DNA from 4 places in the Variovorax sp. P5_A3 genome. Region 1 is predicted to be linked to each of the others. Evidence: predicted binding sites of a transcription regulator. Region 1 holds the regulator's gene; each other region holds the start of a gene.
What was found. The regulator sigma-54, encoded in region 1, starts transcription at its own class of promoters, with help from an activator protein. The targets are predictions, from matches to a motif close to TGGCANGNAANCTGCTTT.
Positions count from the first base shown of each region.

Region 1 (7,694 bases):
CGCACCCGTTCCGGTCGTGGTCGCGCCCGGCGCTCGCGGCAGCGATACGCCGGCCACCACCACCACGCCGCCGCGCACGGCACGCACCGCGCCAGTTCCGGCCGAGGCCAATGCCACGCCGTCGAGCGATCCGCTGGGCGACCTCGCCAGGGCGCGCTCCGGCGCGAGCAGCAGCAGTTCGAGCGCCAGTACGGATCCCTTCATGTACTTCGTGCAGGCTGGCGCATTCCGCACGTCCGAGGACGCCGAGGCGCAGCGCGCCAAGCTGTCGCTCATGGGCGTCGAAGCCCGCGTGACCGAGCGCGAGCAGGCCGGCCGCACCGTCTATCGCGTGCGCGCAGGCCCATTCAACAAGAAGGACGATGCCGATCAACTCAAGGAGCGCCTCGACAGCGGCGGTCTCGAATCGGCCCTGGTCCGCGTCCAGCGCTGAACTTTCACTTATCTTTACTTCGCGCCCTCGGGGAACTCCACTCCGGAGCGCGGGCTCTTTCAGCCGATAGGAGAACCTCTTAATGAAACGTCGTGACTTTTCGCTGGCCGCCGCCTCGCTGGGCCTTCTTCCGCTCGTGGCCCCCTCGCACGCCCAGCAGCGCCCGCCCAAGGCCGGCACCGACTACATCGTGCTCGGCAAGCCCGCGCCGGTCGACACGCCGGCCGGCAAGGTCGAGGTGGTCGAATTCTTTTCGTACAACTGCCCGCACTGCGCGGCCTTCGAGCCGCAACTCGAAGCCTGGGTCAAGAAACTGCCCCCGTACGTCAACTTCAAGCGGATTCCGGTCCCCTTCGTCGGCAACGACACCGAAGCCAAGCAGCGTCTGTACTACACGCTCGAAGCGATGGGCAAGGTCGACGAGTACCAGCAGAAGATCTTCAACGCGATCCACAAGGAGCGCGTGCCGATGACCGGCGACGCGGCGATCCTCGCCTGGGTCGAGAAGCAGCCGGGGCTGGATGCCAAGAAGTTCGCCGAGCTGTTCAAGTCCTTCTCGGTCTCCGGCAAGGCCAAGCGCGCCGCGCAGCTCACCAGCGACTACCAGGTCGCCGGGGTTCCGGCGCTCGGCGTGGCCGGCCGCTGGTACGTGGACGGCGATACCGCCGGCTCGCTCGACCGTGCGCTGCAGGCCGTCGATTTCCTCATCGGCGAAGCCCGCAAGGGTTGAGCAAACGGGGTGGTCCGACCACCCGTCCGTCCGTGAAGCCCGCTTCGGCGGGCTTTTTTTGTCGGCGCCCGGCGAGACCGAATCCGTCGGCCGCATACAATGCGCAGCAAGTTTCGTGCCTCTATGATCTCGCCACCTTCCTCCCCCCTTCGCCATCTCGGTCGTGGACTGCTTGTTGCCCTGGCGCTGGCCGGGTTCGCATCGGGCGCGCACGCCGAGAAGGCCGATCGCGCCAAGCCGATGAACATCGAGGCGGATTCGATGCGTTACGACGATCTGAAGCAGACGAGCGTCTTCACGGGCAACGTGGTGGTGACCAAGGGCACGATCATCATCCGTGGCGACAAGATCGACGTCCGACAGGACCCCGAGGGCTACCAGTACGGCGTCGTGACCGCGGCGCCGGGCAAGCTGGCTTATTACAAGCAGAAGCGTGACTCGGGTCCCGACGAGTGGATCGAGGGCGAGGGCGAAGTCATCGAATACGACAGCCGTGCGGACAACGTGAAGTTCATCCGCCGCGCGGTGATGCGCCGACTGATCGGGGCGACGCCCAACGACGAGAGCAGCGGTCCGCTGATCGTCTACGACCAGAGCAACGACACCTTCACCGTCAACGGGTCCTCGCTGCCGCCCAATGCCGGCGTTGCGACCCAGCCGGGTGGTCGTGTCAAGGCGATCCTCACCCCCAAGGCCGCTCCAGCGGCACCCGCCGCCGGCGGAAAGCCGGCCGCCGCCGCGCCCGCCCCGGCCCCTGCGCCGGGCACCGGGTTGCGCGCCACCACCACCCTTGGCGGAGAGTCAAAGAAGTGATCGAAACCGCAGGCATGAGCGAGGGCGCAGGCGCTCCGGGCAGCCGCCTCGAGGCGCGTGGGCTTCAGAAGAGCTACGGCAGCCGCAAGGTTGTCAAGGATGTGACGCTGGGTGTGCAGAAGGGCGAAGTCGTCGGCCTGCTGGGGCCCAACGGCGCCGGCAAGACGACTTCGTTCTACATGATCGTCGGCCTGGTGCGCGCCGATGCCGGCGACATCACCATCGACGGCGAGCCGATCGCGCACATGCCGATCCATCGGCGCGCGCGCATGGGCCTGAGCTACCTGCCGCAGGAAGCATCGATCTTCCGCAAGCTCACGGTCGAGGAGAACGTCCGCGCCGTGCTCGAACTGCAGCGCGAGCCCGACGCCAACGGACGCCAGGTTTCGCTGTCGAAGCAGCGCACCGAGGAACTCCTCACCGAGTTGTTGGCCGACCTGCGCGTGGACCACCTGCGTGATTCCCCCGCGCTGTCCCTGTCGGGCGGCGAGCGTCGCCGCGTCGAGATCGCGCGCGCCCTGGCCACGCAGCCGCGCTTCATCCTGCTGGACGAGCCCTTCGCGGGCATCGACCCGATCGCGGTGATCGAGATCCAGCGGATCATCAATTTCCTGAAGGAACGTGGCATCGGCGTGTTGATCACCGACCACAACGTGCGTGAAACGTTGGGCATCTGCGATCACGCTTTCATCATCAGCGACGGGCATGTGCTGGCCCAGGGCACGCCGGCCGAGATCGTCGACAACGCCGAGGTGCGGCGCGTGTACCTCGGCGAACATTTCCGGATGTGAACATGTTGCTCGCCCCCAGGCTCCGCACTTCGTGCTCCGCCTACCCCCTGCCGGGGGCAGGCCGGCCGCTACGGGCGGCCGGGCGCGGCGGCCTTCTGGTCAAGAGGGTTTCACTATCTCCATGAAGCAGGGTTTGTCGCTGCGGGTTTCGCAGCATCTCGCGTTGACGCCTCAACTTCAGCAGTCGATCCGGCTGTTGCAGCTTTCCACGCTCGAGCTGACGCAGGAAGTCGAGCAGATGCTTGATGACAACCCATTCCTCGAGCGCACGGCCGAGGAGGCTACGCGCGAGGAGTTCGGGTTGGAGACGGCCGATACGCCGGTTCGCGATGACGATCGGTTTGCCGATGGGGAGGGCGATTTCACGCCCGGCCCGTCGGCGTCTGCGCCGGAAGTCGCCGTCGCGGCCACTGGCGACACCGAAGTCGCCACAGCCGACACCGCCGATGGCGAGCCCGACTGGGAAGGCGATGGCACGATCGACCTCGCGCCCGACGACAGCGAATGGGGCGGCGACGCCCCCGCGCGTGCCAACAACCTCGGCGACGACGAGCGCACGGACGCGACCGAACTCGCGCGCAGCCAGGAATCGCTGCAGTCCTTCCTGCACCGGCAGGCACTGGGATTGCGCCTGAGCGAAACCGATCGCGCGGCACTCCGTTTCCTGATCGAGTCGCTCAACGAAGACGGTTACCTCGAAGACTCGCTGCCCGCCCTGGCGTCCGGCCTCGCGGGCAACGACAACGACCAGTTCGACGACCTCGTGCACCACTTCCAGGTCGGGCTCGGCCTGCTGCAAAGCCTGGAGCCGTCCGGCGTGGGCGCGCGCAGCCTGGGCGAATGCCTGACCATCCAGCTGCGCGCCCTGGCCGACGAGGACGAGACCGATGACGAGGCACAGGTGCGCAAGACCGCCATCGCGATCTGCAAGCAACCGATGGAACTGCTCGCCCGTCGCGACTTCAAGCGCCTGGCCACGCTCACCCGCAGCAACGAAGAGGAAGTCCGCGCCGCCCTGCAGCTCATCGCGAAGCTGGAGCCCAAGCCCGGGCGCCGCTTCGTCGACGTGGAGCGCAACGTGGTCGTGCCCGACGTGATCGTCACGCGCGTCGGCAACGGCACCAACACCAAGTTCCGCGTGATGCTCAACCCCGAAGTCATGCCGCGCCTGCGCGTGCACGACATCTATGCCGGTGCGCTCAAGCAGCACAAGGGCGAGGGCAGCCAGGCGCTTTCGCAGCGCCTGCAGGAGGCGCGCTGGTTCATCAAGAACATCCAGCAGCGCTTCGACACCATCCTGCGCGTGTCGAACGCCATCGTCGAGCGGCAGAAGAGCTTCTTCGTGCACGGCGAACTCGCCATGCGTCCGCTGGTGCTGCGCGAGATCGCCGACGAACTCGGGTTGCACGAGTCCACCATCAGCCGCGTGACCACTGCCAAGTACATGGCGACGCCTTACGGCACGGTCGAGCTCAAATACTTCTTCGGCTCGGCGCTCGGCACGGAAACGGGCGGCAATGCGTCGAGCACGGCGGTGCGCGCGCTGATCAAGCAGTTCGTGAGTGCGGAAGACCTGAAGAAACCACTGTCCGACAGCCAGATTTCCGAGATGCTCAAGGAGCAGGGGATCGAATGCGCCCGGCGCACCGTCGCGAAATACCGCGAAGCGCTGCGCATCGCACCCGCGAATCTGCGCAAGGCGCTCTGAAGGGCCTGCGAGGGGCCTCAGGTCAGGCCTCGCGCCCTTCCAGCGTCACCAGCGCCGCCTGCGCGAGCCCTTCCCACTGCATGCGCGACCAGTGATCCACATAGCGCCTGAACTGGCGTTGCGTCGAGAGCACCGGAAACGAATCCGTCGACAACTCGCGGATCTGCCTGCAATGCTCGACGATGCGATCCCTGGCGACCTGGGGCTGGAATGCGTCGCCCCCATAAACAGCACCGAGCAGCTCCAGCTCTGCCAGCGTGCCGTGCGCCCAAACCCGATCCGTGATGGCCGCCGTACGAAGCTGCCATTGCGCCAGCTGCCAGGCCACCAGCCACCATTTGCCGTACTCGGTGCGCAACGCACTCAGCGCTCCCTCATCCGGCGCCAGCGCGGGAATGGCTGCGAGCGACAGATACTGCGTCATCACCCAGTGATTGACCGATTCGATCTTCAGTGCCGCTTCGTAGAACTCGCGCGACTTGCGATAAGCCTCGGTACTGCGAGCCACATTGCCGACCAGCGCGTGGATGATGGCGATGCGTTTCTCGCTGGCTGCGCTCATCCCGAGGCGTTCTGCCTTCTCCTTGAGATTGCGCTGCGCGACCGGCCTGTCGCGCCAGGCCGCAAGGTCGACGCGGATCTGGTCGCTGAGCTGGTCGAGTTCGGCGGCGGTCTCGGTGCTGATGGGTGTGCCGGGCCGGGCCGGGTCCGTCTCGTTGCCACGCACCAGGGAGTCCATCCGGTCGAACTTGACCTCCATCTTCGACTTGGTCTGCCGGCTACGAAAGGCGTCCACCTGGGCTTCCAGGTCCGGCGCGACGGCTGCGTACACCACGATGCTGGCCCAGTCGTGGGTGTCCGGCAGGTCGATCCTCAGGCGCTGTCGCAGTTCATGCACGACCCAGCGCGGATCGTTGCCTGCAAGCAGTCCGCTGTAGAGCAGTTCCGCCGCGACGTTCGACGCCCGCATCCACAGCGGAAACTGCGAGGCGATGACCCACGGAATGTCCTGCGCGTGCAGCTCGTGCGCGATGCTGCCGCCCGGTGTCAGCACCGAACTGGCATTGCCGGAATCACAGGTCGCCAGGCTCACCACCGTCGGCGGCTGCTTCGCCCGGCCGTTGGAGTTCATGCTCTTGAGCGCCATCGCGAGGCTCTGCCCGTCGACGACGATGTGCTCGGTGGCCTCGCCTTCCTTGCATAGCACGATGCCGTAGCGGCGGTCCGAGCCGGGCAGCGGCGCACCGTGCGCCAGCAGGTGCACGTGGGTGTAATCCTCGGCCTGGCAGGCATCGCTGATGCTGCGCGCCGTGGCATTGGGCAGCACCGTAAGCAACTTGCGCACCTCGACGACGCGTTCGGCGGGCGTGTCCCTGGCCTTGACCCACGGGTCGATGGCGCGGCGCAGTGCCTCCAGGTGCGCCTGTGCCGGCACGGCGGCAAAGCCTGACGGCGATGCAAAGGCGTAGAGGATCTTCGGCGCGCGGTTCCACTCCGACTGGAGCGGCCGACCGCGGCGAATCTCGCGCGTGATGTTGGTGAGCGTGCGCAGCAACAGCGGCGCACCGGAGCCGGAGGTGTCGGCCGGCGACATCGTCGCTTCGAATGGCACCAGGCCCAGTTCGAAGGCCGAGATCAGCAGCCGTATGTTGACGAGGCGACTCGTATCCCCGCGGGCCGAACGAAGCTCCGACACCAGCTCCGGGATCTTGCCGAGCACCCGTGCGATCGCTTCGCCCAGTTCCTGCAGTTCGGCCGCCCGCTGCGATGCCGCAATGGGCGTGCCGTCGATTTCATAGCGAAGCCGATTCAGCCGCGTGAGCAATTGCGCGTGTTCGAAAGGCAGATGCACGCTGACCGGCCCGTCGGCGCCGCACAGCGCCATGTAGGCGGTCAGCGGCGACAGCAGCTGGTTGTGTGCAGGCCCTGAGCGCAGGAACTCCAGGCGAATATCCCGGACGTCGGATGTATCGCTCATCTCATCCTCTCGTGTAGCGTTGGATCTCGCGCGGTTCGCCGGTTCCGTCGCCTTCGACATGCACCAGCGCCCCGACGGTCCCACCGCCCGGACCGGCGCTGATCGACACGGCGCTGGTCTGGTCCATGACGAACGGCTGTCCGCCGATGCGCGCTTCGTCGATCGTCTTCATGCGCCCGTCGACCAGCACGTTGAACACCTCGGTGAACGCGTCTTCCCGTGCGAGCATGGCCGGCGTGAACTGGAGCAGGCGTATCCACGTCCCGCTGTTGAAGTAGTAGCGCCCCTGGCCCATGTCGATCGCGCGCTCGAGGTGCGTGTGACCGGTGACGATGAAGTCGATCGCCGGCCCGACCGCCGCCGTGACCTTGTCGAAGGTGTCGTCGCGGTCATGGATGTCGAAGGACTTGTCGTCCTTCAGCCAGTCCAGCAGCGCACGGCGCAGCGCCTCGGCCTGGCTGACGCCGGTCAACCAACCGGTCAATCGGTCGATGATCAACTGGGGCGTCCCCAGCGTGCCGTCGACCTGCGCCGTCGGCGACCTGGGCTTGCCGAGATTGCGCTCGGCGTCGAGCAGCATGTCTTCGGCGCTTCCGCCCAGGCCCTGCTTGAGGTTCGGCCCCAGCATCTGCTCCAGCGTCATGGCGGGCGGGGCCCTTGACTCTGGCGGCGGTACGACGACGTCACCCGACAGCCGGGCGTCGACTTGCGCCCCACCGCGTTTCCATTCGCCGACGATGCCGAAGAGCTGGTTGATCTTGCTCGCCTGCGACGGGTCGAGCACCAACAGCGCGCCGACCGCCGCCGAGTTCTCCGGCTTGAGCAAGTCGATCCACGCATAGCGTCGCTTCACCGTGTTCATCACCTCCTTGACCATGCGCGTGCCCGCGTTCGGCTTCCATTCGTCCTGCGGCAACGAGAGCCCGGCATTCATGCGGCGCGACACCCTGGCCAGGTCTTCGTAGCGGTTGTAGTTCCAGTCGTCGACCTCGTTGCCGTGGATGCAGAACACGCGCGAGCGGCCGACCATCGCGGTGTACCCCGCGCCCGCCGTCGAGAATTCGATGCGCGCGCGCGCCGACAGGTCATCGCCGGCCAGCCGCGACAGCACCAGTCGCTGCGATGGCGGGAACGCGATCTCGATGTCGTGGTTGCCGATCACGAACACCAGCGTACGGCCCGGCAGCTTCACGAAGGCGGCCAGCGCCGCCCAGACGGGCGCGAACGAATCGTCGTCCATG
Region 1 is NZ_JBFUKW010000011.1:110,632-118,325, reverse strand. Features, by position in the region: gene AC1D3B_RS18875 (SPOR domain-containing protein) at 1-433, shown strand, start outside; gene AC1D3B_RS18870 (thiol:disulfide interchange protein DsbA/DsbL) at 516-1,163, shown strand; gene lptA (lipopolysaccharide transport periplasmic protein LptA) at 1,287-1,976, shown strand; gene lptB (LPS export ABC transporter ATP-binding protein) at 1,973-2,767, shown strand; gene AC1D3B_RS18855 (RNA polymerase factor sigma-54) at 2,889-4,475, shown strand; gene AC1D3B_RS18850 (CHAT domain-containing protein) at 4,498-6,453, opposite strand; gene AC1D3B_RS18845 (metallophosphoesterase) at 6,455-7,694, opposite strand, start outside.

Region 2 (7,694 bases), on a different contig from region 1:
GCACGCCGAGCGTCGAATCGGGGCGAAGCTCCAGCGGGTCGAGGTACTGGTCGTCCAGTCGCTTGATGAGGCCGTGCACCGGCCGCAGGCCCTGCAGCGTCTTGAGGTAGAGCCGCTGGTCGCGCACCGTGAGGTCGTTGCCCTCGACCAGCGTGATGCCGAGGTAGCGCGAGAGATACGCGTGCTCGAAGTAAGTCTCGTTGTAAGGGCCGGGCGTGAGCAGCGCGATGTGCGGCGGCTGCCCGGCCGGGCAGAGGTTCTGCAGCCCTTCCATCATCGCGTTGTAGGTGGCCGCGAGGCGCTGCACATGCAGGTTCTCGAAGGCCTGCGGAAACTGGCGCGCAATGGCGAGCCGGTTTTCGAGCAGATAGCCCAGCCCCGACGGCGCCTGCGTGCGCTGCGACACCACCCACCAGTTGCCATCAGGTCCACGCGCGAGGTCGAAGGCCGCGATATGCAGCCAGGTGTCCCCCGGCGGTCGCACGCCATGCATCGCGCGCAGGTAACCCGGATGGCCCTGCACCAGGGCCGGCGGCAGCAGCCCTGCGGCCAGGAGCTGCTGCGGGCCGTAGACGTCGGCCATCACGCGGTCGAGCACGCGCACGCGCTGCTGCACGCCGGCCTCGACCTGCGCCCAGCTCTCGGGCGAGACGATCAGCGGGAACAGGTCGAGCGACCAGGGCCGCTGCGGACCGTCGGCATCGGCGTAGACGTTGTAGGTGACGCCGTTGTCGCGGATCTGCCGCTCCAGGCTGATCGCGCGGCGCGGCAGGTCATCGAAGCCGCCAGGGCCGAGGTGTTCGAAGAAGCCAGCCCAGGAAGAAGAGAGAGGCGCGTGCTCACGCAGGGCTTCGTCGCCCTGCTCGGCCACGGGTGCCGACGGTGGCACGGAGGAAGCGTCATAAAGCGGCGCGGGCTGCGACGGCGCTCCGTGGCGCGAGGCGCTCTGGGGAGTGGCCGCGCCACGCAGTTCGTCGAAGTGCCCCGGCGCCGCCGGGGGAGCGAGGGCGGAGGCGAGCGCTGCGGGCGCTTCCAGTGCTTGTGCGTCGAAGAGGGATTCGTTCATTGGGTCCACGGTGCGTTCATTGTCACACCACAGTAAGACTCGCCCCCAGGCTTCGCGCACTTCGTGTCGCTGCGCCAACCCCCGGCCGGGGGCAATACCGGCGGCCCGGCAAAGCCGGTTCCGCGGTATTCCCCAACTTGGCGGGGCTCGTCAGCGTCGCAGATCCAGGGTGAACGGGAACTCGCGGCTTCCCGCCAGTTCGATGGTCGCCGGCGGCGTGCTCATCAGGCCCGGCGTATGCCCCATGCGCGTGAAGCGCGAGTGGCGCCGGCTCTCCGCCTCGTAGGCGTTCACGGGGAAGGTGTCGTAGTTGCGTCCGCCCGGATGGGCGACGAAGTACTGGCAGCCGCCCAGCGAGCGCTTCATCCAGGTGTCGACGATGTCGAAGGTCAGCGGCGCGTGCGCGCCAATGCTCGGATGCAACGCCGAGGGCGGATTCCAGGCCTTGTAGCGCACACCCGCCACAAACTCGCCGACCGTGCCGGTAGGCTGCAGCGGAAGCACCTTGCCGTTCACGGTGATGACGTGCCGGCTTTCGTTCAGGCCGGTGACCCGCACCTCGATGCGTTCCAGCGACGAATCGACATACCGCACCGTGCCGCCCGCCGAGCCTTCCTCGCCCATCACGTGCCAGGGTTCGAGTGCGTTGCGCAGCGACAGCTCGATGCCCATCGCCTGCACCTGCCCGACCAGCGGGAAGCGGAACTCGAAGTGCGGCGCGAACCAGTTCGGGTCGAAGGCGAAGCCGGCCTGCCGCATCTCGCTGATGACGTCGTCGAAGTCCATATGGACGAAGGTCGGCAGCAGGAAGCGGTCGTGCAGCTCCGTGCCCCACCGCGTCGCGGGCGCCTTGTAGGGCTCGTCCCAGAAGCGGGCGATGAAGGCGCGCAGCAGCAGTTGCTGCGCGATGCTCATGCGCGCGTGCGGCGGCATCTCGAAGGCGCGCAGCTCCAGCAGGCCCAGTCGCCCGGTGCTGGAGTCGGGCGAGTAGAGCTTGTCGATACAGAACTCGCTGCGGTGCGTGTTGCCGGTGACGTCGACCAGGATGTTGCGCAACGTGCGGTCCACCAGCCAGGCCGGCATGTTCTGGCCATAGATCTCGCGGTTGCGTGCGATCTCCTTGAGCGCGATCTCCAGCTCGTAGACCTGGTCGTTGCGTGCCTCGTCGACCCGGGGTGCCTGGCTGGTCGGGCCGATGAACATGCCCGAGAACAGGTAGCTCAGCGACGGATGGTTGTGCCAGTAGAGCAGCAGGCTCGCGAGCAACTCCGGTCGGCGCAGGAAGGGGCTGTCGGTCGGCACCGCGCCGCCCATCACGAAGTGGTTGCCGCCGCCGGTGCCGGTGTGGCGGCCGTCGGTCATGAACTTCTCGGCCGACAGGCGCGTCTCGAACGCGGCGTTGTAGAGGAACTCGGTGTGGTCGACCAGTTCGCGCCAGCTGTGCGCCGGGTGGATGTTGACCTCGATCACGCCCGGGTCCGGCGTGACCTGCAGCATCTTCAGTCGCGGATCGCGCGGCGGCGGGTAGCCTTCCATGACGATCTTCACGCCGAGTTGGTCGGCCGTGGCCTCGACCGCGGCGACGAGGTCGAGGTAGTCCTCCAGCCGGGCGAGCGGCGGCATGAAGACGTAGAGCACGCCCGAGGAACTGCCGAGCTTCTCGGCTGCCGGGCCATTGGCGCGGCGCGGATCGCGCACTTCGACGCACAGTGCGGTGCGCGTGACCCAGTAGGCCGACTCGCCGCGACGCGGCATCCGGGGCGTGGTGGGATCGACCCGGGAGTCCGCCGCCTCACCGCCGTCGCCGCTGCCCGGCGTCTGCAGGCGCACCGATGCGAGCGTCACCGGCGGCGTGCCGAAGGCATAGGGCACGGCACTTCGATCGGGCTGTGGCCCCACCGGCGCGCCGGCGTAGCGCGCACGGAAGTCCGCGCCGGTCGGCAGGGCACCGCGCGGCGCGGTCGGGTCGCGCTCGACGAGATAGGGATAGTCGCCCTTGCTGGCCCACGGCTGCGAATCGAGCGGCAGGCGATAGCCCATCGGCGAATCACCCGGAATCAGGTACATGCGGTCGTCGCGCAGGAACCAGGGGCCGGTCTTCCAGCCGGGACCTGCCAGCGCGGGCGCGTCGGCATCGGCATTCGAGGCCTCGATCGGCAGCATGTAGCCGATCACGGCGTCGAGCTTCTGCGTGAACACGCGACGCAGGCGCACGCGCTCCATCTCGTCGTCGAGCTTCGACTCGAAAGGGTCGACGTTGACCGGCAGCCGGCGCTCGCGCCACAGGTAGTAGTAGACGTCCTCGTAGCCGGGCTGGATGTAGCGCTCGGTCAGGCCGAGCCGGTGTGCCAGCACGGTGGTGAAGCGCCGGGCATCCTCGCTCGTGTAGTGGGTCGGATGGCGTTCGTCCGCGAAGAGCTCGGGGTTGTGCCAGAGCGTTTCGCCATCGGCGCGCCAGAAGATCGACAAGGCCCAGCGCGGCAATTGCTCGCCCGGATACCACTTGCCCTGCCCGAAGTGCAGGAAGCCGCCCTTGCCGTATTCGGCGCGCAGTTTGTGGACGAGTTCGGTCGCGTAGCCACGCTTGGTGGGGCCGAGCGCGTCGGTGTTCCATTCGGGCGCATCGCGGTCGCTGGTGGCGACGTAGGTCGGCTCGCCGCCCATGGTGAGGCGCACATCGCCGGCCTTCAGGCGCTTGTCGACCGCCTCGCCCAGTGCCAGCACCTCGGCCCATTGTTCCTCGGTGTAGGGCTTGGTGACGCGCGGCGATTCATGGATGCGCGTGACCTTCATCTCGTGGCCGAACTCGACTTCGGCATCGTCGACCACGCCTTCGATCGGTGCGGCGCTCGACGGCGTCGGCGTGCAGGCCAGCGGGATGTGGCCTTCGCCGGCCAGCAGGCCGGAGGTGGCGTCGAGCCCGATCCAGCCCGCGCCGGGCAGGTAGACCTCGCACCAGGCGTGCAGGTCGGTGAAATCCACGGTGGTCCCGCTAGGGCCGTCGAGCGCCTTCACGTCGGGCGTGAGCTGGATCAGGTAGCCCGAGACGAAGCGCGCGGCCAGGCCGCAGTGGCGCAGCAGTTGCACCAGCAGCCAGCCGGAGTCGCGGCACGAACCGGAGCCGTTGGTGAGCGTCTCTTCCGGCGTCTGCACGCCGGGCTCCATGCGGATCAGGTAGTTGACGTCCTTCTGCACCTGCTGGTTGATGCCGACCAGGAAGTCGATGGTTCGCTGCACCTTGCGGTCGACCTTTTCCAGGTAGGCCTTCACCAGCGGCGTGGCTTCATCCGCCACGAGGTAGGGCGCGAGTTCCGTCGCCTGCGCTTCGGTGTACTTGAAAGGGAAGTTCTCGGCCTGCGGCTCCAGGAAGAAGTCGAAGGGGTTGTAGACCGCCATCTCGACCACGAGGTCGACCGTGACCTTGAATTCCCGCGTTTTCTCGGGGAACACCAGCCGCGCGAGGTAGTTCGCGAACGGGTCCTGCTGCCAGTTGATGAAGTGCTGCTCGGGCTCGACGCGCAGCGAATACGAGATCACGTTACTTCGGCAATGCGGCGCAGGACGCAGGCGGATCACCTGAGGCCCAAGTTGCACCGGACGGTCGTACTTGTAGTGAGTGACGTGGTGGAGCGCGGCGTGAATGGACATTGTTTTTCAGTGCGTCGAGCGTGCCTCGGGTGAGACGCATACTAGCCGACATACAAAGCAATTAGCGCGCCACAGAGCAGTGCTAAAGGAGAGGTTGCAGCATGAGGTTGGGAGTTGTCTCGTGAAGCCGGGCAGGGAATCGCTCGGCCTGGTCGTTTTCGCCGCCATGGCTGGCTCGGTGCTCGGTGCCGTGCTGCAGTTGCAGCAGCCGGCGCTCTGGCGCTGGGCGGGTTACGCGGGCCTCATGGCCGGTGCGCTGGCCGGTTGGCTGGCCCTGCACGCGGTTCGAGGCACGGTTCGAGGCGTCTTGCTGATGGCGCTGCTCCTTGGTGCCATGGGCGGTGCCGGGCTGGCAGGCTGGCGAGCCGCGGTCTACGCCGACGGCGCGTTGCCGCCCGCGCTCGAAGGGCGGGACGTGCAGGTGGTCGGCGTGGTCGCGCAAATGCCCCAGCGCGGCGAGGGCTCGATCCGCTTCGCGTTCGATGTCGAGTCTGCCGAGCTCCCGGATGTACCCCGGCGCTTGTCGCTGGCCTGGTATGCCGAGGGTTCCGGACTGTGGGGTCGAGGCGACACGGTCGACACGCCCGGCCCGGTGCACGCGGGCGAACGCTGGCGTTTCACGGTGCAGCTCAAGGTGCCGCACGGCAACCTCAATCCGCATGGCTTCGACCACGAACTGCGCCTGTGGGAGCAGGGCGTGCATGCGACCGGCTACGTGCGCAACGGCGCCAGCGATCCCCGCCCCGAGCGCCTTGCCGTGACCTGGCGCCACCCGGTCGAGCGAATGCGGGAGTCCGTGCGCGACGCAGTTGTCGAAAGAGTGGCCGACCCTCGCCTGTCGGGCGTCATCGCCGCGCTGGTCACCGGCGACCAGAACGCGATCGATCGCAACGACTGGGACGTCTTCCGTGCGACCGGCGTTGCCCACCTGATGGCGATCTCGGGCCTCCACATCACGATGTTCGCGTGGCTCGCCGCGCTGGTGGTCGACGCGCTGTGGCGTCGCAGCGGTCGCCTGATGCTGCGCTGGCCGGCGCAGCATGCGGGTCTGGTCGGCGGCGTGCTGCTCGCGACGCTGTACGCCGTCTTCAGCGGCTGGGGTGTGCCTTCGCAGCGCACGGTCTGGATGCTGGCCGTCGTCGGCCTGCTGCGCCTGACGGGGCGACGCTGGCCCTGGCCCTTCGTCTGGCTTTGCGCCTGCGCGGTCGTGGTGGCGCTCGATCCGTGGGCCCTGATGCAGCCCGGCTTCTGGTTGAGCTTCGTGGCGGTCGGCGTGCTGTTCGCGGCCAATGCCGAATCGCCCCAGGGCGATCGTCCCGGCATCGGACGCCGCCTGGCCCGCATCTGGCGCGAGCAATGGGTGGTCACGCTGGCGCTGACGCCGCTCACGCTCCTGCTGTTCCAGCAGGTTTCGGTCGTCGGCCTGCTGGCGAACGCGGTGGCGATTCCCTGGGTCACGCTGGTCGTCACGCCGCTCGCCATGCTGGGCGTCCTGCTGCCACCGCTGTGGGACGCGGCGGGCTGGGCTGTGCAGGTGCTGTCATGGGGGCTGCAATGGCTCGCCAGCCTGCCTTTCGCCACGGTGTCGATGCCCGCGCCGCCGCTTTGGATGGCGGCGGCCGGCGTAGCGGGGGGCATGTTGCTCGCCATGCGCCTGCCATGGTCGATGCGCTTGCTGGGGCTGCCGCTGCTCCTGCCGGTGCTGCTCTGGCAAGCGCCGCGTCCGGCTGTGGGCGAATTCGAGCTTCTGGCGGCCGATATCGGGCAGGGCAACGCCGTCTTGGTGCGCACGGCCGGCCACAGCCTGCTCTATGACGCAGGGCCTCGCTACAGCCTGGAAAGCGATGCCGGCGACCGCGTCCTCGTGCCCCTGATGCGCGCCTTCGGCGACCGGCTCGACACGGTGGTGCTGAGCCATCGGGACAGCGACCACACTGGCGGGGCGACCGCGGTGCTCCGCGCGCAACCGCAGGCGGAGCTGCTGAGTTCGATCGAGCCCGAGCATCCGCTGCAGGCGCTGCGCCCGGCCAGGCGCTGCGAGTCGGGCCAGCGCTGGGCCTGGGATGGCGTGGAGTTCGAAGTCCTCTATCCCGGGGCGTCCGACTATCGGGCTTTCACCAAACCCAATGCCATCTCCTGCGTGCTTCGCATCGCCAGCGGCCGCGCGACAGCCATCCTGGCCGGCGACATCGAGCGCCTGCAGGAGGCCGCGCTCGTCTCGCGCACGCCCGATCTGCGCGCCGACCTGCTCCTCGTGCCTCACCACGGAAGCAAGACTTCATCGACTGAACGACTGCTCGACGCCGTCCGGCCCAAAGTCGCGCTGGTCCAGGCCGGCTATCGCAACCGATTCGGGCATCCCGCGCAGGAAGTGGTCGAGCGCTACCTCGACCGCGGCATCGTGCTGGTCGACAGCCCGCACTGCGGCGCGGCATCGTGGTCCAGCACGTCCCCGGGCTCGGTCGGATGCCTGCGTGAGCAGTCGCGCCGCTACTGGCGCCACGACATGAGGCAAGATCACGACGGTGTTTGGCCTTGAACTTGCTAAGCTATGCCCAAGGAGATTGGTCGTCCCATGCACAAATTCGATGAGATGTATGAGCAGCTGCCCTACAACGGCGCAGCGGTCCGGAGCCACTACAAACGCTACGACCAATGGCTTGCGAAGCAACCCGGCGAGGTGATGCGATCGCGGCGCGAGGAGGCGGAGATGATCTTCCGCCGGGTCGGGATCACCTTTGCCGTCTACGGCGCGAAGGACGAGGACGGGTCGGGCACCGAGCGCCTGATTCCCTTCGACCTGCTGCCGCGCATCATCCCGGCCCACGAATGGGCCTCCATGGAAAAAGGCCTGGTCCAGCGCGTGACGGCGCTCAACCGCTTCATCCATGACGTCTACCACGACCAGGAAATCATCAAGGCCGGCGTCATCCCGGCCGAGCAGATCCTGAACAACGCCCAATACCGGCCCGAAATGGTC
Region 2 is NZ_JBFUKW010000001.1:83,004-90,697, reverse strand. Features, by position in the region: gene AC1D3B_RS00330 (circularly permuted type 2 ATP-grasp protein) at 1-1,066, opposite strand, end outside; gene AC1D3B_RS00325 (transglutaminase family protein) at 1,217-4,714, opposite strand; gene AC1D3B_RS00320 (DNA internalization-related competence protein ComEC/Rec2) at 4,881-7,253, shown strand; gene AC1D3B_RS00315 (circularly permuted type 2 ATP-grasp protein) at 7,290-7,694, shown strand, end outside.
Region 2: the regulator sigma-54 is predicted to act here: its motif matches at 4,769-4,786, upstream of AC1D3B_RS00325 (transglutaminase family protein).

Region 3 (7,694 bases), on a different contig from region 1:
CGCCACCTGCTCGGCGTAGAGGCGGCGGACACGCTGGGCACGGGCGATCCACGCGGCGGGAAGCAACGCGCCCGCAAGGAAGCGATCGCGCGACAGCGGCTCGAAATCGTGTGCACGCGTGCGCAGGTCCGGCAAGTGCAACGCCGCACCTTCCGAATTGGTGATGAGAAAGGCCGCCGCACGCCCCGCCTCGACCATCGGCAACTCGACGGTCTGGCTCGCTCCGAGTGCCTGCGCGACGGCATCGACCGCGGTCAGCGCCTCGGGCTGGGCACGTTCGCGGAAGTAGCCGCCGAGCACGCCGATGCGAAGCCCGTTCAGCCCGCGCGATACCACCGGCATCGTGGGCTCGACGGCGCGCTGTGCGCAGCCGGGATCACTCGGGCCGGCGACTTCCGGGCCCTGCATTGCGTCATAGGCCAAGGCGAGATCGCGCACCGAACGCGCGAACGGTCCGAGGTGATCGAGGCTCGACACGAAGGGATAGCTGCCGGTGCGCGGCAGGCGGCCAAAGGTCGGCTTCAGGCCGAATACGCCGCAGAGCGAAGCCGGCACGCGGATCGATCCATTGGTGTCCGAGCCCAGCGTGAGCGGCACCTGTCCCGCCGCGACGGCGGCGCCGGAGCCGCCCGACGAGCCGCCGGCGATGCGCGACAGATCGTGGGGGTTGTGCGCCGCCCCGACATGGCTGTTCTCGGTCGTAAAGCCGTAGGCGTATTCGTCCATGTTGAGCGCCCCGACCAGCACCGCGCCCGCGTTTTCCAGTCGACGAACCAGCTCGGCATCGCCACGCGCCGGTGCGCTCTCGCGCTCGATCTTCGAGCCGGCCAGGGTCGGCAGGCCGGCGATGTCGAAGAGATTCTTCACCGCAAAGGGAACGCCGAGCAGGGGCAGCTCGCGAGTGCGCGCGGCCCTGTCCGAGAACAGCGAGGCGTCGATCTGTGCCGCCCGCCGCAACGCGCGCTCGCGCACCACGTCGGTGAAGGCATTCACGCGGCGGTCCGTCGCATCGATCCGGTCCAGGCTGGCCTGGACGAGGGCAACGGCGGTGACCGCCCTGGACTGCACCGCGGCAGCCATGGTCGACGCATCCTTCTGGAGCAGATCGCCCCCGTTCATGCGTCTTTCTCCCGCGGGGCAACCGGTACGAAGTTCACCGCCGGCTCGTCGTGCGGACCCAGCGGGACGGCCTCCACCAGCGCAGCGAATTCCGCGGCCAACCCGAAGAAGCGAACGACCCCGGGACGATGGTCAGGCCGCAAGCGCAACCCGAGGGCCGCCGAGGTGGCATCGACAAAAGTTTCGATCTGTGCGGGCGTCATGCCAATCCCCTATCGCCGCACTTCGCGTTGGAAGATTTCCAGGCTCAGCTTCTTCATGCTCACGAAGCTGGCAGAACTCAGCGTCTCGAGCGTGCGAGGCCGCGCATCGCCGTAGTCGAGGATCTCGGCCACCTTGGTCGGTCGCTTGGTCAACAACAGCACCTGGTCGGCGAGGTACACGGCCTCCTCCAGGTCGTGCGAAACGAGCAGCATCGTGGTACCCGTCTGCATGAACACTTCCTGCAGCTTCTCGCGGATGAAAAGCGTCATCTCGAAATCGAGGGCGGAGAAAGGCTCGTCGAGAAACAGCACCTCCGGGTTCGGCGCCAGCGCCCGCATGATCGAGGCGGTCTGCTGCTGCCCGCCCGAGAGCTCATAGGGATAGCGCTTGAGATCGAACTTCACGTCGAACGAAGCGACCAGTTCCTGCATCCGCCGATCCACCTCGGCCTTGGAGCGCCCCTCCAGCTTGAGCGGATACGCGATGTTGTCGATGGTGCGCATCCACGGGAACATCGCCTCGCGGTAGTTCTGGAACACGTAGCCGATCTTGGTGTCCTTGAGCGACTTGCCGTCGAACAGGATCTCGCCCGAATCGATCGGGATGAGCCCCGCGATCATGTTGATCAGCGTCGATTTGCCGCAGCCATTGGGCCCGAAGACCGAGACGATCTTCTGCTTGGGGATGTCGAGGTCGAAGTTCTCGTACAGCGGCCAGCCGGCGAAGTACTTGGTGAGCCCCCGGATGGTGATGTGCGTGCCGGTCGGGCCCGGCGTGAAGACGGGCTTTGGCACATCCGCGTAGACGGGCCCGTTGATCACGTTGTCGACGGTTCTCATCGTCCGCTCCAATGCACGATGCGGCGCTCGGCCAGCAGGAAGAGGATGTTCAGCGCATAGCCCAGCGCGCCGGCCGCGAGGATGGACGCGTACATGTCCTTCACGTTCATCACCTGCTGCGAGTTGATGATGCGGTGGCCGAGACCGCTGTCGGAGCCGATGAACATCTCGGCCACGATCACGATCACGAGCGCCATCGACACGGCCGAGCGCAGGCCGACGAAGCTGGGCTGCAGGCTTTCCCACACCAGCACGTCGCGGAAGATCTGCCAGCGCGATGCGCCCATCACCTTCGCGGCCATGACGCGCTGCTTGCGCGCGTTGATCACGCCGTAGGCGCTGTTGAACACCACGATGAGCATCGCGCCGAAGGCGGCGATCGCGACCTTGTTGACGTCCGAGACACCGAAGATCATCAGGAACAGGGGGATCAGCGCGGAGGACGGCGTGGAGCGGAAGAAGTCGATCAGGAACTCGACGCTGCGGTACGCCTTCTCGTTGCTGCCGAGCAGCACGCCGAGCGGCACGCCGATGATGGCCGCGATCAGGAAGGCCTGCAGCGTGCGCCAGACGGTGACCGCGAAGTCCGCCAGCAGCGGTCCGCCCGCCAGCCCGGAGAGCAAGGTGCCGATCGTGTCCGCCGGCATCGGCAGCAGGATCGCCTTGATAAAGCCCAGGCGGACGGCGAGGTCCCAGATGATGAAGAGCACCACCGGGCCGATGAAGGGCAGCGCCTTGACCCAATGCGATTCGCGCGGCGGCGCAGAGACCGTGGCAGCAGCCGGCGCAGCCCAGGGTGCCGTGCCCGTCGGTGCAGGAGTGCTCATGTCTTCACCCCTTGTAGAGCATCGAGTCGACCATCAGGCGCGACGAGAAGATGCCCTTTTCCGAGAACAGGTCGAAGAACTTCTGGAAGTACGCGACGTCGGCTGGCGTGAACTCGTTGTACATGGTGTACGCCGCCAGCGGCACCTCGCCGGTGAGCGGACCTTCGATGGCGGTGTAGCCCTTGAGGTACTGGCGCGCCTCGTTGGGCTTGGTGCGAACGAAGGCCACGCCCTGGCCGTAGGCCGTGATGAATTTCTTTGCCGCGTCGGGGTTCTTCTTGATGAAGGCCGACGTCAGCGAGGCCGAGCCGCCGAACCATGGCGCCATCGGATCGCCCAGGACGTACTTCGCGATCACGCCCGATTCGAGCACGCGTGTGCTGCCGTTGAGACGGCCGATCGTTCCGGTCGGCTCCAACGTGTAGCAGCCATCGACCTGGCCGGCCGCGAGCGAGGCGACGTGCTGGCCGATCGGCAGTTCGACGACGGTCGCGCCGGTTGCACCGCCACGCTCCAGCACGGTCTTCGCCAGCGTGACGTTCTGGATGCCAGGCCCGGACGCGACGCGCTTGCCCTTGAGATCGGCCATGGTCTTCGCCGTGCTGGCGGTCGGCACCAGCATCTGGTCGAGCACGTTCTTCACGTTGCTCGGGTTGGAGCAGAAGATCTTGAAGCTGCCCGGTGCCGCGATCTCGCCGATCGCGATGTTGGCGGAGCCGGTGCCGTTCGCGCTGCCATCGCAGCGTTCGGACAGCATGGCTTCCATGATCTGCTGCGCGCCGGCAAAACGCTGCACTTCGACGTCGAGACCGGCAGTCTTGAAGAAACCCTGCTCCACGGCGGCGTAGAAGGGCAGCCCCGCGGCAATGGGCCAATAGCCGATGCGAATCTTGGTCGCAGTCTGTGCACGAACGAACGCTGGCGCGGCGAGCACGATCAGACCGGCGGCCCCGGCCTGGAGCACCTGGCGCCGCGAAGCCGGTTTGGCGATGGAGGGCAACGTGTGTTTGAAGGCCATTGGATACTCCGGAAGGTTCGAGGGGTGACAGGTCTTGAAAGCGCTCAGGCTGCGAGCGCGGCGCGCGAGGCGATGTAGGCACGCCATCCGCCGAGCTGCGTGATGTCGTCGGCGCCCGCGACTGCGAGCGCTTCGCACAGGAACCCTTGCACGCTGCTGCCATCGGCCAGCGTGAGGCTGCCGATGCCGAGCGGCGCTGGAATGAGCGCGACGAAACTGCCGTACTGCGTCATCGGCATCTCCCAGATTTCGAGCGCGATCGCTGCACCTTCGCCAGGCTGCACGCGCAGCAGGCCAGGCTTGGGCGGCACCGTGCCGGGCAAGGCGTAGAGGCGGTAGAGCGGTGCGGTATGCGTGGCCGTCAACAGCCGTGCGCCGCGCTCGGTCAATTGCCCGTTGAGCGGCATGCCCGACAGGTGTGCGCCGACCACCGCGACCTTGACCATCGGCACGGGCGCGATCACCGGCAGCACTTCGGCAGCGGGCATCGGCTCGCCTGTCGCGCCGAGCGGCAGGCCGGTCGCGTGATGAAAGCGCTGCCCGAGTTCCGCAAGCTGGAAATCGCTGCCGCAGCGGCCGATCATCGTGATGCCGAAAGGCAGGCCATCCTCGCGCAGGCCGGAGGGCACCGAGATGGCCGCGTAGTCGAGGAGGTTCACGAAGTTCGTGTACTCGCCGAGGTTGCGATTGAGCACGACCGGGTCGGCCTGCATTGCCTCGATCGTGTAGTGACTGGGCGCGGTCGGCACCAGCAGGACGTCGAAGTCGCCCCACATCGCCGCGGCGCGCTGGCCGATCGCCTGGAGCTTGGCGCGCGCGTCGACGAAGTCAGCGGCGCTGTAGCCCCGACCCTGCGCCAGGATGCTGCGCACGGGTTCGATCACGTCGGCCCCGTGCGAATCGAAGAACTCGCGCACTGCCGCATAGCGTTCGGCAACGAGCGCACTGTCGTAGAGCAGCGATGCGGCCTCGGCCAGCGGCGCGTAGTCGATCGCGACCGGCGTACCGCCGAGCGCCTTCATCTGCTCGACCGCCCGATCGAAGGCAGCGGCCGACTGGCTGTCGCCGAAGAAGCGCAACGGCGTGGGCACGCCGAAGCGGAAGCTGGCAGGCAGCGGCTGTGTCGCGAGCGCAAGGCTGCGCGAATAGGGATCTTCCGCATCGAAGCCCATCGCCGCCTGCAATACGCGCGCCGCCATGGCCACGGTGCGCGCGAAGATCGATACGCAATCCACGCTCTGCGCCGCCGGCACCACGCCGCGCGCGCTGAGCAGACCGCGCGACGGCTTGATGCCGACGATGTTGTTGAGCCCCGCCGGCACCCGCCCGGAGCCCGCGGTATCGGTGCCCAGCGCGAAGTCCACCTGCCCCGTCGCCACGGCGTAGGCCGAGCCCGAACTCGAACCACCCGATACGTAGCGCGCATCGAAACTGTTCGGAACCGCGCCGTAGGGCGACCGCGTGCCGTTGAGGCCACATGCGAACTGATCGAGATTGGTCTTGCCGAGCAGGTCCGCACCGGCTTCGAGCAGGCGCCGCACCACGTAAGCGTGTTCGCTCGGCGTGCGCGAGAAGGCCGGACAGGCCGCCGTCGTGGGTACGCCGGCTACGTCGATGTTGTCCTTGGCGGCAAACCGAAGTCCGGCGAGCGGCCCCGCGCCAGCGCCACGCAACGGCGAATCGAGCCGAGCGATCCACGCCGCAGCAGCCAATTCCTTCAACTGAATCCCGGCCCCACCCTCCGGCAGGCCTCTTTCGTGCACCATCATCACGCATCCTGTCTTGTGTACAAGATGCCATGCAAAGCCTATGCCAACATGTTGCTCGCCCCCAGGCTGCGCGCACTTCGTGTCGCTTCGCCTACCCCCTACCGGGGGCAACACCAGCGGCCCGGCGGAGCCGGTTCCGCGGTGTTTCACCAACAAGCCCTCGACGGAGCTTTGCAATTTCAGGGCTGCCCCGGAACTGGCTCCGCCAGGCCGGAGGCGGCGCCCCCGGCAGGGGGTGGGCGGCCACACGAAGTGGGCAAGCCTGGGGGCGAGATAATGGTTCATGCCTGCACCATCGGTTGACGAAGCCTCTCCTTCCCTACCCTGGCGCGACGCGCTCAAGGTCTATCTCGAACCCGCGACGCTGCGCATGCTGGCGCTGGGCTTCTCCGCCGGTCTGCCGCTGTTGCTGGTGCTCGGCACGCTGAGCTTTCGCCTGCGCGAGGCGGGCGTCGATCGCACCACCATCGGCTTCCTGAGTTGGGTCGGGCTCGCCTACGGCTTCAAGTGGGTGTGGGCGCCACTGGTGGACCGGCTGCCGATCCCGCCGTTCACCACGCTGCTTGGCCGCCGCCGGGGCTGGCTGCTCCTGGCGCAGATCGCCGTGATCGCGGGGCTCGTCGGCATGGCGTTCAACGATCCGCGCGACGGCCTGCCGCCCCTGGTGTGGTGCGCCCTGCTGGTCGCCTTCGGCTCGGCGACGCAGGACATCGCGCTCGACGCGTTCCGCATCGAATCCGCGGCCACGCGCAAGCAGGCCGCGCTGGCTGCCGCCTACCAGACGGGCTACCGGCTCGCGATGATCTGGGCCGGCGCCGGCGTCCTCTGGGTCGCGGCCTGGGCCGAACTGCCGGGCCTCACGGGCTACCAGGACAGCGCCTGGAAGACGGCCTATCTGGTGATGGCTGCGTCGATGGCGGTGGGCGTTCTCACTGTGCTGCTTTCGCCGGAACCCGTGCGCGCCGCACTGCCGCAGCCAAAGACCGCGGGCGCCTGGCTACAGAGCGTTCTGATCGAACCCTTCGCCGACTTCATCCGTCGCTACAAGTGGCAGGCGGTTCTGATCCTCTCGCTGATCGCCGTCTACCGGATCAGCGACGTGGTGATGGGCATCATGGCCAACCCCTTCTATGTCGACATGGGCTTCACCAAGGACGAGGTCGCGACAGTCAGCAAGATCTACGGCGTGATCATGACGCTGGCCGGCGCGTTCGTCGGCGGGGTCCTGTCGATGCGGCTCGGCGTGATGCGGGTGCTGATGCTGGGGGCAGTGCTCAGCGCGGCCAGCAACCTGCTCTTCGCCGCCCTCGCCACGCGCGGGCACGACCTGACGGCGCTGGTGCTGGTCGTCTCGGCGGACAACCTGGCCGGTGGCATCGCATCCGCGGCGTTCATCGCCTACCTGTCGAGCCTGACCAACATCAGCTATTCGGCCACGCAGTACGCATTGTTCAGCTCGCTGATGCTGCTGCTGCCGAAGTTCATCGCGGGCTACTCGGGCAAGTTCGTCGACCTCTACGGCTACCACGCTTTCTTCGTCGGTACGGCGGCGCTGGGGGTTCCGGTGCTGTTCCTGGTGGCGCTGGCATCCCGAAACTATTCGAACGGCAAGGTGCCGGCGACCGCAGCCAGCGCGACGCCCACATGAAATGAATCCATAATGGCGCCATTTTGGAGGCGCCATGACGAATCTCTCCGTGAAGGATGTGCCGGACGATCTGGCCGAGCGATTGCGGCAGCGAGCCGCTCGCAACCATCGTTCGCTGCAGGGAGAGTTGATGGCCATCATCGAGCAGGCCGCCAATGAACCGGAGCCGCAGGTCGCCCGCCCGGTGCCGTCCAACGTCAAGGACCCGGACGTTGGATGGAGCGCCAGTCCTCCCGTGCGGCGCGGCAGCAAATCCATCGAGCAAGTCGC
Region 3 is NZ_JBFUKW010000008.1:439,961-447,654, reverse strand. Features, by position in the region: gene AC1D3B_RS15695 (AtzE family amidohydrolase) at 1-1,119, opposite strand, end outside; gene AC1D3B_RS15690 (DUF4089 domain-containing protein) at 1,116-1,322, opposite strand; gene AC1D3B_RS15685 (ABC transporter ATP-binding protein) at 1,332-2,162, opposite strand; gene AC1D3B_RS15680 (ABC transporter permease) at 2,159-2,989, opposite strand; gene AC1D3B_RS15675 (ABC transporter substrate-binding protein) at 2,994-4,007, opposite strand; gene atzF (allophanate hydrolase) at 4,052-5,776, opposite strand; gene AC1D3B_RS15665 (AmpG family muropeptide MFS transporter) at 6,060-7,424, shown strand; gene AC1D3B_RS15660 (FitA-like ribbon-helix-helix domain-containing protein) at 7,459-7,694, shown strand, end outside.
Region 3: the regulator sigma-54 is predicted to act here: its motif matches at 5,805-5,822, upstream of atzF (allophanate hydrolase).

Region 4 (7,694 bases), on a different contig from region 1:
TCACGCCCGACGGCACGGCATTGCCCTGCCACACCGCCAAGATGCTGCCGGGCCTGAGCTTTCCGAACGTGCGCGAGCACAGCCTGCGCGAGATCTGGTTTGACTCCGAAGGGTTCAACCGCTACCGCGGCACCGGCTGGATGAAAGAGCCGTGTTCGAGCTGCGAATTCCGCGAGCAGGACCTGGGCGGTTGCCGCTGCCAGGCCTACATGCTGGCGAACGACCCGGCCGTCGCCGACCCGGCGTGCGTGAAGAGCCCGCACCACCATCTGGTGCAGGAAGCCGTCGAGCGCGCTGGCGGCGTCAACCCGGCGAAGACCGTGGAGCATCCTCTGGTGTTTCGCGATCCGGCCAACTCGCGCCGGCTCGGCCTTGCAGCATCCACCCCGGTTGAGTGAGACGAACGGGGCGGATGAGGTGAGGACGGCTTTCGCCGCGCTGGCCGGCCCCGCGATCCGCAAGGAGAAGCCTCTACGCGACTACTTGGGTGCAGGGTTGATGAAGCATGCTTTCTCGGCCTTGGCCTGGAGATCGCGCAAGCGCTTGATCTCGGGCTCGTACGACGGCACGTCGCGGATGGCGCCGCCACGCTCGCCGCCGATGGACAGGGCCTTGGTGATCGTGCTCATCGTCACGTAGTCCTTGTACTTCACGTTGGCGGCGAGCGCGTCGAGCGCGCACGAGCACTTGCTCGTCATCTCGAAGGTCGGGCCGGGGTGCGCACGGATGCATTCCTGCACGTAGAGCACCCGGTCCTGGGTCGGGAAGTCGTTCACATGGGCCGGGGTCGCGGCCATCAGCAGGACGCACAAGCCGAGCAGGGCGGGAGTCGTGATCGAACGTTGCATGGGAGTTCCGTCAAGGTTGGCGCCCGGCGCCTTCGAGCAGCATCTCCTCGACCATCAATGGGGCCGCACCATCGGCTTCGCCGTCGATCCGGGTGCGTATGCCGTAGAGGCCACCCGGCACGGCAGCGGACATGAGGAAGACGTAGGTCTTGTTGGCCAGCTTCTCGAAGCGCGCGCGATTCGGGTCGTCGACGTAGGGCGAGACGCTGATCTCGCGCACCGCGACCGGCTGGCCGCGATAGGGCAGGGTAATGTCGCGCACCGTGGCGCCCTGGTACACCGCCATGCGGATGCGCTTGCGAAAATAGGTGGATTGCCCCTTGGTCAGGCGCTGCATTTCGCGAATGTCGCGTTCGAGGAAGTAGAGGATGGCCGGGTTGCCCTTGGCGCTCTCGACTTCGGGCTGGCGAATCTCGCGCGTGCCGCTGAAGAATTCCGCGCGAGCGGCGCAGCAGGTGCCGTCCGGCTGCGCCGTCAGCACCAGGTTCACCTTGTCGTCGAAGGCTTCTTCCAGCGTGCCGGTCCTGTGAAAGACATAGTGCAGGGTCAGCGGCGGCTGCAGCTTGCCGAGATGGTCGTCCATGAAGATCGCCTGCTCAGCGACCGAATAGTCCGTCGCCGCGACGGTCAGCAGGGGTGCCCCCAGGGTCAACGCGAGCGCCAGTCTCAGGACGGGGATTGCGTTCATCGGGAAAAGCGGCGCGCTATTGTTTCGGCGCTGCGTACGACGCGTCGACGACCGGTACGCCGTACTCCTTCAGGATGGCCTGGATCTGCGGTCGATTGGATTCGATCAGGGCCTCGACCTGCTGCTTCCATTCACGCTCCCCGTAGCGCACGCCCATGGCGATCTCGTAGTCGAACTGGACGCCGGGTTCCGATTTGAGCGGCACCACCGCCAGCGCCGGCGTCTTGACGCGCTGCGCGAAGTAGCCGGCGATGGGGCCCCAGACGATGGCGACGTCGATCTTGCCGGCGGCGAGGTCCTTCTCGATGATTTCGCCGGGATACTGGTCCGGGTCGGCGTTCATGACCGGGTAGGGCACGCCCTGATCGACGAGATGGTGCTTGTTGAGCCAAGCCGACGCGGGCGAGACGTTGTAGATGCCGATGCGCAGCTTCGACAGCTTCGCCGGATCGAGCTTCAGGAAGTCCTCGCCGGACGTCACCTGGTCCATGCCCTTTCCCTTCGGAAAGACCAGCGCATAGGTCGAGCGGTAGTAGGGCTTGGTGGCCGACACCTGGTCATAGCCCGCAGGCACGCTGATCACGATGTCGCAAGGGTATTCCTGGCCCGGCAGCTTGAACTTCAACGTGTTGCGGATGAAAGCCAGCCGTTGCGGGAAGGAGTAGTAGATCACCGGAATGCCCATCGACTTGCCGAACAATTCCGCGATCTTGTTCTCGATGCCTTCGCCCTTGACGTTCGAGAAGGGGAGGTTGTTCGGATCCTGGCAGACGCGCAGTTCGGTCCGCTTGGCGGGCGCATCCTGTGCCATCGCGCCGGCCGTCAACACAGCCAGCGCGATGCCGATGGCCGCGCGCATGCATCGACGGGCGCCTGCTTGGTTCATTTGGGAATCTCTTCGACCTTTGCGCGCGTGATCGCGCCGTCGGATCTGCCTTTGAGATAGGCGTAGAGCTGGTTGATGTTGTCCATCACGATCGGGCTGTTGCCGAAGCTCTGCATGCCCTTGTCCAACCGGCCATTGGTCACGGTCTTGATGAAATCCGGCTTCGACAGCGTCTTCAGGCTGACCACGAGCGACGGCCCGACCAGTCCTTCCTGGTTCGCGCCGTGGCAGCGGTCGCAGGCTGCGGCGCGCCAGGCACGGAAGCCCTTCATCGTCTCGCTGTCCACCTTGTAGCCATCGACCACCTTGTACAGCGGTGGGTCGTCCGAATGAGCCGCGCCCGCCACCATGAACAGCAGAGCGCCTGCGATAAGCAAGGCCTTCCTTGAACTCATATTGCGAGATCCTTCTTTTCGTCGGAATGAGGAGATGGCGGCCTTTGGGGCTGCCATCTCCGGACCCGGCCCGGCGAGGGCCTCACGCTCACGCTGTCAGTTGCCGGGCAGCGCGAACACCGTCAGGGAACCGCCGAGTTCGGTGTACTGGTTGAGTTCCCTGTAGCCGCCCACGGCGCCCAGGCCATCCTGGTCCTTCTCGAGGCCCGCGGCCATGCCGATGCCGGCCCAGCCACCGATGCCCGAGAACACGCCGATGTACTGCTTGCCCTTGTGCTCGTAGGTGAACACGTTGCCGATGATGCCGGAGGGCGTCTTGAACTTGAAGAGTTCCTTGTTGATGTTCTTCTTGTCCACGCACTTCATGTAGCCCTCGAGCGTGCCGTAGCAGGAGATGCCGCCAGCCGTGTTGAGCGGGCCGCTCCAGACCGAGAACTTCTCGGGATGGGTCTGCACGATCTTGCCGGTGCCTGCGTTCCAGGTGATGAAGTTGCCCATGCCGCCATGGCTGTTTGGGGCCGGGTACATCGAGAGCGTGGCGCCGACGTACGGCTGCCCGGCGGTGTACTCGACCTTGAACGGCTCGTAGTCCATGCAGACGTGGTTGGTCGGCACGTAGAAGAGCTTGGTTTCCGGGTCGTAGGCCGCAGGCTGCTGGTCCTTGGAGCCGAGCGCTGCCGGGCAGATGCCCTTGCTGTTGACGTCGGGCCCGTTCTGCGCCGTGGAGTACTTGGACACCACTTGCGGACGACCGGTCTTCATGTCGACCTTCGTGGCCCAGTTCACGGCCGGGTCGTACTTCTCGGCAACCAGCAGCGCGCCGGTCGTGCGGTCGAGCGTGTAGCCGAAGCCGTTGCGGTCGAAGTGCACGAGCGCCTTCGTCGGCTTGCCCTTGACGTCGATGTCGGCCAGGATCATCTCGTTGACGCCGTCGAAGTCCCATTCGTCGAATGGGGTCATCTGGTAGGCCCACTTGGCCATGCCGGTGTCGACGTCACGCGCGAAGATGGTCATGGACCACTTGTTGTCGCCGGGGCGTTGCGAGGGGTTCCAGGTCGACGGATTGCCGGTGCCGTAGAACACGGTGTTCAGGGCCTTGTCGTAGCTGTACCAGCCCCAGGTCGTGCCGCCGCCGAGCTTCCACTGGTCGCCTTGCCAGGTCTTCAGCGAAGAGTCCTTGCCGACCGGCGCCATCTTCCCGTCGGTCCAGGTCATGGTCTTGTCCGGGTCCATGAGCATCTCGGCATCCGGCCCGGTGCTGTAGGCCTTCCAGACCTGCTTGCCCGAGTTGATGTCGTACGCCGCCAGGAAGCCCCGCACGCCCCACTCGCCGCCGCTGATGCCGGTGATGACCTTGTCCTTGAAGACGTGGGGCGCGTTCGTGTTGACGGCGCCGAGCTTCGGATCCCCGTTCTTCACGGTCCAGACGACCTTGCCGGTCTTGGCATCGAGCGCGACGAGATTGCTGTCGGCCTGCTGCAGGAAGATCTTGCCCTCGGCAAATGCGAGGCCGCGGTTCACCGTGTCGCAGCACATCTGCGGGATCACGGCCGGGTCCTGCTTGGGCTCGTACTTCCACACGATCTTCTGCGTATCGAGATCGATCGCGAAGACCTTGTTGGGGAAGGGCGAGTGCAGGAACATGATGTTGTCGATCACCAGCGGCGAGCCTTCATGCCCGCGCAGCACGCCGGTGGAGAAGGTCCACGCGACCTGCATCTTGCCGACGTTGCCGGTGTTGATCTGCTTGAGCTTGCTGTAGCGCTGGTTGTACATGTCCCCAGCCTGCATCGCCCAATTCTTCGAGTTGCCGATGTTTTTCTCGACATCGGCATTCGCGAATGCCAATGCTGGCATTGCGAGTAGCGCCACAGCCAAACAACGCCAAAGGCGTTCGTGGAAATGCCCGGAAATTCGCATCGAAGTCTCCTTGTTCTGATTCACCAGAGTCCGCCCGAACGGAACCTCCGACAGGGCGACCGCCGAGCGACGCAACGAAGCCGGCGACGACACTAAATGCAAGATGCGCGCCCGCTCGAACACCCCCAGATTCGCGGGTTCGGCGGGGTGCCGCCGACTCAATTCAGAGTGCTCCGGATGGGCCATTGCGTTAGGGGGAAACCCTAGAGATCGCGCCCATTGAAGGAGTGAGTTCCGAGGTTGCCAAAGGGTGATTGCAACGGTGTCCCGATTCCGCTTTCGGAGCAACGAGAACTGAAGTATTCCGACGGGCGGTGCTGCGCCGAAATTGTGTCAACCACTTTCGACACAGAGTGTTTCACCGGCAGACCGCGCGTCATCGGGCCGCGCATTCACAGGTCGGGCAATTGTGCTTGCGCCAATGGGCGTGCGTATTGCATGCTCGAAGGTATTCATGCCACAGACGCTCCTATCGACGACCATGCTTCGAACCACCGGCCTGACCAAGCGCTACGGCGCGCGGACGGCGTTGAAGGGCCTTTCACTCAGCTTGTCGTCAGGGCAGTTCGTGGCCTTGCTGGGGCCCAATGGCGCAGGCAAGTCGACACTGTTCCAGGTGCTCACGGGGCTGTTCGCCGCCGACGAAGGCGAGGTCGAAGTCGCCGGTCACTCGCTCGGCCGCTCCGCGACGGCGGCGCTGCGCCACATCGGCGTCGTGTTCCAGCAGATGTCGCTCGACCTCGATCTCAGCGTGCGCCGCAACCTGCTGTTCCAGGCCGACCTGCACGGCCTGCCGCGGCGGCTGGCGGCGTCCCGCATCGACGCCGGCTGTGCCCAGCTCGGCATCGACAAGGATCTCGATCGCAAGGTGCGCGAACTCTCCGGCGGCAATCGACGCAAGGTGGAACTTGTGCGTGCGTTGCTGCATCGACCCTCCGTGCTGCTGATGGACGAGGCCACGGTGGGCCTCGACCCGAAGTCGCGCCAGGACCTGATGCGCGCGCTCCATGCGAACGTGCAGGAGCGTGGCGTCTGCGTGCTGTGGGCCACGCATCGGGTGGAGGAGGCCGAAGGCGCCGACCGCGTCGTGGTGCTGCACAAGGGAGAACTGCTGGCCGACGGAACCCCGGCCGAGGTGACACAGGTGCTGGGACAGTCGACGCTGGAAGCGGGCTTCATTGCGCGCACGAGTTGAACGCAATGCCCGATCAGATAAGCAGACAAGGAGACATGCAGGCATGAGTGAAATGAATGAAGTCGGCCAGGTCCTGAAGCGGGCGGCCCGTTCGGTCGCGGTCCTGTCGGGCGTGTGTCTCGGCACGGCCGCGCTGGCGCAAGGCACCGCCTATGTCACGAGCGAAAAGGACAAGGTGGTCACGCTGATCGACCTCGCGACGCTCAGCGTCAAGGGCACCATACCGACTTGCAATCGCGGGCGGCACATCCAGCTCACGCCGGATCGGATGATCATGCTGGCCTGCAGCGAGTCCAACGCGGCCGACGTGATCGACCCTGCAACGGGCAAGTCGCTGCGCCGCATTCCGCTGGGCGACGAGCCGGAGGCCTTCGACCTGTCCCCGGACGGCAAGACCATCTATGTGTCGAACGAGGACGAGGGCGCGGTCAGCTTCGTCGATGCGACGACCGGCAAGGTGCTCAAGTCGATCAAGGTCGGCAAGGAACCCGAGGGCGTGAAGATCAGTGCGGACGGCAAGACGCTGTACGTGACTTCCGAAGTCGCGAGCCTCGTGCACGTGATCGACGTCGCCAGCGCGGCCATCGTCAAGAACGTGAAAGTCGGCAAGCGGCCACGTCGCATGGCCTTCACGCCCGACGGCAAGGAACTGTGGGTCACCAACGAACTCGACGCCAGCGTCAGCATCATCGACACGGCCACCCGCAACGTGGTCGGCAACCTGAAATTCGAGGTCAAGGGCGCGCGCAGCGAGGACATCACGCCGGTGGGCATCCAGATATCGCGCGACGGCAAGCGCGCCTTCGTGGCACTGGGCCGGGCCAACCACGTCGCGTTCGTCGATGTGCCGCAGCGCAAGGTCACGAATCTCGTGCTGGTCGGCAAGCGCGCATGGAACGTCACGCTCGACAAGTCCGAAGCCCGCCTGTATGTCGTCAACGGCTTGAGCGACGACGTCACGGTGGTCGACGTCGCGGCGGCCAAGCCGATCAAGAGCATCCCGGTCGGCCGGGTGCCTTACGGCCTGGTGGTAGTCGAATGAGGTGGATCGCCTGCCCTGTCGGCCTGTCGCTGCTGCTGCTGCTGCTGGCGGCGCCGGCGTCGTTCGCGCAGGCAGCGGGTGCCGTCACCCCGTTGAAGGCGACGCTGATCTCGCCGGATCCGGACGCGCGGCTCGACCGCTCGCGCGTCGAAAGGCACTTCCTCGGCCATCCGGACGGGCCGGCGAGCGACGGCCTGCAGGTCGCGCTGGACGAAGGCGAGTTCGAGCTCCAGGCGGTCGATGCGGGCGTCACGCTGTCGAAACAGACTGCAGGCTCGCTGGAGGCTGCACGCACCGCCGCGCAGGCGGCCGAAAAGGCCGGTGCCGCCGTACTCGTGACGGATCTTCCCGCGGACTGGACGCTGGCCATCGTCGATGCGGTGAAGGTGCCGGTCATCAACGTCGGCGAAGCCGCCGACCGGCTGCGCGAACAGGACTGCCGGGCGCGGCTGTTCCACATCCTCCCGAGCGAACGCATGCGCGCCGACGCCCTCGCGCAAACGCTCGTGTCGCGCAAATGGAGCAAGGTGCTGCTGCTCGTCGGGCCGAGCGAGCAAGACCAGCTGCGGTCCGCCGTCGCGCAGGCTTCGATCAAGCGCTACGGCTTGCAGGTGGTCGCGATCAAGCCTTTCAAGCTCTCCGGCGATCCGCGGGAGCGCGACCTTGCCAACCCGCTGCTCTTGACCGCCGGTACCACCTACGACGCCGTCTGGGTGGTCG
Region 4 is NZ_JBFUKW010000002.1:303,308-311,001, forward strand. Features, by position in the region: gene pqqE (pyrroloquinoline quinone biosynthesis protein PqqE) at 1-398, shown strand, start outside; gene AC1D3B_RS03590 (hypothetical protein) at 480-848, opposite strand; gene AC1D3B_RS03595 (hypothetical protein) at 859-1,536, opposite strand; gene AC1D3B_RS03600 (substrate-binding domain-containing protein) at 1,553-2,422, opposite strand; gene AC1D3B_RS03605 (c-type cytochrome) at 2,419-2,817, opposite strand; gene AC1D3B_RS03610 (methanol/ethanol family PQQ-dependent dehydrogenase) at 2,914-4,737, opposite strand; gene AC1D3B_RS03615 (ATP-binding cassette domain-containing protein) at 5,219-5,932, shown strand; gene AC1D3B_RS03620 (PQQ-dependent catabolism-associated beta-propeller protein) at 5,976-6,974, shown strand; gene AC1D3B_RS03625 (type 1 periplasmic-binding domain-containing protein) at 6,971-7,694, shown strand, end outside.
Region 4: the regulator sigma-54 is predicted to act here: its motif matches at 4,833-4,850, upstream of AC1D3B_RS03610 (methanol/ethanol family PQQ-dependent dehydrogenase).